Regions from separate parts of the Vibrio sp. QJM3NY_21 genome, predicted to be linked through region 3. Evidence: predicted binding sites of a transcription regulator. Region 3 holds the regulator's gene; each other region holds the start of a gene.

Region 1 (2,277 bases), 470 kb from region 3:
GCTAATGATGAATTCCATGCTCAACAGCTTATGCAATACTTCCCAACAGCGTTACGTCGTAACTATTCTCAGCACATGGATAACCATCCACTACGCTCTGAAATTATTGCGACGGCACTGGCTAACCAAATGGTTAACGAAATGGGTTGTAACTTTGTTACTCGTCTGCAAGAAGAGACGGGTGCAAATATCGTTGATATTGCAAATGCTTACGCGGCATCACGTGAAATCTACGGTCTTGGCCATGTTCTGAAGAGCATCCGTGAACTGGATAATGTTTCAAGTTCTGAAGCTCAATATGAATTGATTTACCATGTTCGCCGTACACTTCGTCGCTTGGCTCGTTGGTTGCTAAGAAACCGTACCGGTAAACAGTCAGTGAAAGCACTGATTGAACTTTACCAAGGTGATGTTCTAACTATCACAGAGAAACTGGATGAAAACCTAGTGGCTTCTGAAGTAGAAGAGCATAACGCAATGGCACAGCTATGGATTGACCAAGGCGTAAACGCTGAGTTGGCTAATTCAGTTGCACGTTTGTCTAGCTTGTACTCGGCACTGGATATATCCACAGTGGCTCGTGAAACAGGTAAAACAGTACAACAAGCGTCCAAGCTTTACTTCAACCTTGGTGACCGCTTGTCTTTGCACTGGTTCTTGAAGCAAATCAATGGCCAAGCAGTAGACAACAACTGGCAAGCATTGGCACGTGCCGCATTCAGAGAAGATCTGGATTGGCAGCAACGTCAGTTAACTGGCCAAGTACTTAACTGCGGTTGTGCTTCAGATATTGATGTGATTAAAGCGCTTGATGATTGGATGGAAAGCAACTCGGTTTCTCTGCATCGTTGGGAAAGCATCTTGAACGAATTCAAAGTAGGTTCGGTTCATGAGTTTGCTAAGTTCTCAGTAGCACTACGTGAATTGATGCTACTGAATCTAAATTGCATGTCGACAGACTAGCGATTAGATAAAAACTAAAAGAAACAAGGGCAGGCCATTAGGTCTGCCTTTTTTGTTTGGCAGAACAGTGTTATTTGGCTGAATAGTCAATGACGTGTCCAATTATTTCGTTGAGTCACTTATACTCGGTCAAGTTAGCTTCTAATTGGTCGAGCTGGCTGATGCTCGTTACATAAATGATAGTCAAATGGACCATCCGTTGGAGGATACGGTAACGTTTGCTTAATAATAAACCTCTTTCGTTAGCAAACTCGATTATCTTACCCTTACAGACAGTAATAGATTGAATAGTTGGGTAAATAAGTAAATAATATCGCCCCGTTTACACGGCGCTTTTTTCTATCGGAGGCACAATGCTTTACCGTCTAGCCAGAACTGGCTTTTTCCAACTTGATGCCGAAAAGGCTCATGATCTTGCAATTCAAAATTTCAAACGCTTCACTGGCACACCTATTGATCTTTTGTATCGCCAACAATTACCTCACCGACCTGTAGAGTGCATGGGTCTTACTTTTAAAAACCCAGTTGGCCTTGCTGCCGGCCTAGACAAAAACGGCGAATGTATTGATGCATTTGGCGCAATGGGTTTTGGCTTTGTAGAAGTAGGGACTGTGACTCCTCGTCCACAAGCAGGTAATGACAAACCACGTTTGTTCCGTCTTGTTGAAGCCGAAGGTATTATCAATCGTATGGGTTTTAACAACCTAGGCGTAGATAACCTAATTGAGAATGTTAAGAAGTCGAACTATGACGGCATCTTAGGCATCAATATTGGTAAGAACAAAGACACGCCAATTGAAAAGGGCGCAGAAGATTACATTATCTGTATGGAGAAGGTTTACCAATACGCGGGTTACATTGCGGTAAATATCTCTTCACCAAATACTCCAGGACTTCGTTCGCTACAATATGGCGAAGCACTTGATGATCTGTTGTCTGAACTAAAAACCAAGCAATCTGAATTAGAAGCGAAGCATGGCAAATATGTCCCGCTTGCTCTTAAGATCGCGCCGGATCTAAGTGATGACGAAATCAGTCAGATTTGCGAATCATTGATCAAAAATAAGATCGACGGTGTGATCGCAACAAACACAACATTAGATCGCAGCATTGTTGAAGGCATGAAGCATTGCGATGAAGCGGGTGGCCTTAGTGGACGTCCGGTTCAATCTCGCAGTACTGAAGTTGTTCGTAAACTTCACGAAGAGCTGGGTGACCAATTACCGATCATCGGGGTAGGCGGTGTTGACTCTTACGTTGCTGCAAAAGAGAAAATGATGGCGGGCGCGAAGCTTGTACAAGTTTACTCTGGTT
Region 2 (2,277 bases), on a different replicon from region 3:
AATACGCGAAAGCGCACAATGTGCCAGTTGTACTGACGCTTGGTACGAAGTACGTGATCGAAGGTAACGCTGAATGGTGGCAAGAATACCTGAAAGAGAACGTAACCATCGTCGCAATGAACGAAGATGAAGGTGAAGCATTAACGGGTGAAAAAGATCCTTTGCTAGCGGCGAACAAAGCGCTTGAGTGGGTTGACCTAGTTCTGTGCACTGCAGGTCCTGTCGGCTTATACATGGCAGGCTACACTGACGAGCCAGCGAAACGCGAAACCACACTACCGTTATTACCGGGTAACATTCCTGAATTTAACAAATACGAATTCAGCCGTGCGATGCGTAAGCAAGACTGTAAAGACCCAGTCAAAGTGTACTCTCACATCGGCCCTTACTTAGGTGGCCCACTTGAGATTAAAAACACAAACGGTGCTGGTGATGGCGCGCTTTCGGCACTTCTACATGACATGGCAGCGAACAGTTACCATCACGTGAACGTACCGAATTCAGAGAAACACGAGCACGCGTGCTTAACTTACTCGTCACTGTCTCAAATTTGTAAGTACGCAAACCGCGTAAGCTACGAAGTATTGACTCAGCACTCTCCTCGCCTTTCTCGTGCACTACCAGAACGCGAAGATAGCTTAGAAGAAACATACTGGGATCGATAATCAACCATGCCAGGTTGTTAACTCATCAAAGTTGATGACCAGCTAGATTTTCCATTCCTGAAAGGCTGCTATATGCAGCCCTTTTTGTATTCAGTACTAATATAACTGCAGCTGAAGGTAGTCACATCGAATATTTTGCTCGTTTAACATTTGATCTCGCGCAATGACTCTTTAGATCTGTTATCTTCCAGCACATAATTCGTGTGGTTTGCCTTTACTTGGCAAATTTATGCAGTACTATCGCCACGCAAACGTTTACGTACCACCTTTCGGTTCTGATATAAGGATCAAATATGCTGTCTGATATTGATATTTGTCGCTCTACTCCCCTTAAAAACATCAGTGAAGTTGCCAAACAAGCTGGCCTGCAACACAACGAACATCAGCCATTAGGGCAATACAAATCTAAAGTGTCTCTGACATCACTTGAACGCCTCGCCAACCAACAAGATGGTAAATTGGTCGTGGTGACTGCTATCACACCAACGCCTCTTGGCGAAGGAAAAACCGTCACTACTATCGGTTTAGCGCAAGGCCTCGCAAAGATTAACCAATCTGCGATGGCCTGCATTCGCCAGCCTTCAATGGGCCCAGTATTTGGTGTCAAAGGCGGTGCTGCTGGCGGTGGTTACTCTCAAGTCGCCCCTATGGAGCAATTAAACCTTCACCTCACTGGTGACATTCATGCCGTGACAGCGGCTCATAACCTCGCCTCTGCAGCCATTGATGCACGCTTGTATCATGAGCAGCGTGAAGGATTAGAAGCCTTTGAAACGCGCTCTGGCTTAAAATCATTAGACATCGATCCAAGCAGAATCGTGTGGCGCCGTGTACTCGACCACAATGACCGCGCATTGCGCATGATCATAGTAGGCAAAAACGAAGCAGACAAAACAATTAATGGCCTTGAACGCGAAGACGGTTTTGATATCTCAGCCGCTTCAGAGCTGATGGCTATTCTCGCTCTTGCCGATGATCTACAAGATTTACGCAAGCGTATCGGCCGTGTGGTACTCGCATACAACAATCAAGGTTCGCCATTAACCGCAGAAGACTTCAACGTCGCGGGCGCTATGACAGTAACGATGAAGGACTCTATTGAACCAACATTGATGCAAACCCTTGAAGGCGTTCCTACTCTAATACACGCGGGGCCTTTCGCTAACATCGCACACGGTAACTCATCTATTATTGCTGATAAGATAGCGTTAAAGCTGAGTGACTTTGTGGTAACTGAAGGTGGTTTCGGCTCAGACATGGGTTTTGAGAAGGCGTGTAACATCAAGGTGAAAGCGTCGAACAAGAAGCCCGATTGCGCCGTAGTTGTCGCAACATTACGCGGATTAAAAGCCAACTCTGGTTTATACGATTTGAGACCGGGTACTCCATTACCTGATTCAATCTTTAATGACGATCAAGACGCGCTCACAGCAGGCTTTGAGAACCTTAAATGGCATATCAACAACGTTAAACAATACCAAGTACCTACTGTCGTAGCGATCAATCGATTCCCACAAGATTCAGCTCAAGAGCTCGATGCTTTGAAACAAATGATCATCGACTTTGACCCAAGTGTCAGCGTTGAAGTAAGTGAGGCCTTTGGTCAAGGTGG
Region 3 (2,277 bases):
TTGCAAGCTGCAAGATTTTCTCTTGGTCTTGCCACAGGCCTTCGGGTAAAGCGAAATATTTAGTAACGACAGGGAAACCACGTTTTTTGTAGACGTACGGTTGAAACCCTTGTTGTTCGAACTGTTTCGTTGTGCATTTGTCTGCTCGTATGTGCAGCTGGTCATTTACAACCAGAGCAAACATAGTGTCATCAGCAAAAAGACCGAAGCCACCAAACATCGAGCGTGATTTTATTTTTCCTAGGGATTCAAATAATTTCATTGAATCCTTTAGTATCGGTTTATCCATGTTATTTATCTCGGTGTATTTGAACTACGCCACCAAATAAGCAGGTCCGAGAGATTAGCAAAATGTTGCAATTAAATTGTCAATTAGCCGTAAATTACTAAATTATTAGTAGTTACTGCATTTTGCCATCGGTAACCCCGCTACCATACCAACGAGTGGTTTAGGCCGGAAGCTTTGCGTCTCACTCTTTCAAGTGATTTGCCCTGTGCGTGACTGATTGAATAGAATAAAGTTTTTGTTGAATGAGGCTCACACTTGTTATTTCAAAATGTGATATTGCTTCAATTAATGATCTTTCCAGTATGATACCAGGTTCATTCATGTTGTTGATAAAAAAAGCGCACCTAAAGGTGCGCTTAATTATATTAAACTGAATTTATCAATTAATTTAACGTTTTAACTGTGCTTCGCTCAACAATTTCAGGGTGCATTTCGAACACACGCTTTTCATGGTCTTTATCTTTAATGCGTTCTAACAAAATTTCGAAAGCGTTCTTACCAACACGACGTTTGGGTTGGTGAACCGTTGTTAACGGCGGAGAGAAGTATTCAGCCAACTCGATGTTGTCATAGCCGATCACTGAAATATCTTCAGGGATACGAATTCCTTTCTCTTGCAATCTGCTCATTAGGCCGAGTGCCATCGTGTCGTTAAAACAGAATACGGCCGTTGGGCGATCTACCATCTTAATGATTTTCTCTGCAGCAAGAACCGCAGTATCACACTCGAAGTTACCTTCAATGATCATGTTATCATCGGTAGCAATCTTAGCTTCGTTGAGTGCGCGTTTGTAACCCGCGATGCGTTCAACACATGCCGCTTTGTCTAAGTGGCCACTTAAACAAGCAATCTTGGAGTGACCGTGCTCAATGAGGTATTTGGTCGCTAGGTAACCACCTTCCTCAGAGTTGTCGATGATCTTATCTGCTTGAGAACTCTCAGGGCCCCAATCCATAATCACTTTAGGAATGTCAGCGTGACGGTCTAACATGCCTCTTAGCTCTTCAGTTAGGTCAGAACACATAACTAAGATGCCATCTACACGTTTCTCTGCAAGCATTCGAATGTAGTCACGTTGCTTCTCATAGATACCGCCCGTATTACACAGAATCAAAGTGTAACCTTGACGGTAGCAGTAGCTTTCAACACCATCGATAACTTCAGAGAAGAATAGGTTAGTTGATTGAGTAACTAGCATGCCGATAGTGCGGGTTGTATTGCACTTCAAACTACGAGCAACGGCACTTGGTGCATAGTTCAGTTCGTCTACGGCTTTATTTACTTTTTCTTGCGTCGCTTCTGCAACAAAGCGAGTTTTGTTGATTACGTGAGAAACGGTTGTTGTTGATACGCCTGCTAAGCGAGCGACATCTTTTATAGTGGCCATGGTTTTATCCTATTAGAAGCTACTTTCCCAAAGTACGGAATGAAGTAGCCGTTAAGCTACCTAACTAAGAGCTTAAATTTGTAGGGCTCTTTGGGTACTAAAGTGCTAAAAAACAAAAAACCGCTATTGAGCGGCTTGTCTTAACACCGAAATGCTCAAAACTATAATAAGCATAGCATTTCGTGAATGTTTCATATTTTATCGTTTGCGGTCACAATTTTAGACTGACTAGAAATTACTCGCAATAAAATTCACCCGGAAATCCGGGTGAATTGTCACATTCTTCTGAATTTATTTAACGAGTCATCCAATAAGCTTATTCACCAGCAAGGTATTGGGTGTCCAATTTGCAGAATGCAAGTAGCAGAGATGAGACTGAAGCGTAGAAACCGAATTCGTCAACGTCATGACATTTAACGTTGAACTTTGGTACCCAAGTAAGAAGTTGTTGCTCGATAAATTGCTGTTGAACAATGAACGATTTTTCTAGCTCTTCTTCAAGTTCCGTTTCATTAGAACGGATGATCAAGTTGCCAAGGAAGTCGAGTGCGATAGCGATGTGGTCAGCTGGTTCTTTTAGGTCTTGGTTCACCACTAAGT

The links. Region 3 encodes PurR, which represses purine synthesis genes. Its sites were predicted from a motif close to TNANGNAAACGTTTNCNTNA; they were not measured.
Region 1: a site for PurR is predicted at 1,170-1,189, ahead of pyrD (quinone-dependent dihydroorotate dehydrogenase). Genes of this name have one in related genera too.
Region 2: a site for PurR is predicted at 909-928, ahead of AC3CID_RS19940 (formate--tetrahydrofolate ligase). Genes of this name have one in related genera too.

The regions. Positions count from the first base shown of each region.
Region 1 is NZ_CM173513.1:1,855,603-1,857,879, reverse strand. It holds gene AC3CID_RS08505 (NAD-glutamate dehydrogenase) at 1-963, shown strand, start outside; gene pyrD (quinone-dependent dihydroorotate dehydrogenase) at 1,317-2,277, shown strand, end outside.
Region 2 is NZ_CM173514.1:952,452-954,728, forward strand. It holds gene AC3CID_RS19935 (inosine/guanosine kinase) at 1-665, shown strand, start outside; gene AC3CID_RS19940 (formate--tetrahydrofolate ligase) at 959-2,277, shown strand, end outside.
Region 3 is NZ_CM173513.1:2,328,227-2,330,503, reverse strand. It holds gene AC3CID_RS10255 (TfoX/Sxy family DNA transformation protein) at 1-289, opposite strand, end outside; cyclic di-GMP riboswitch class I at 417-502, opposite strand; gene purR (HTH-type transcriptional repressor PurR) at 673-1,677, opposite strand; gene torD (molecular chaperone TorD) at 1,994-2,277, opposite strand, start outside.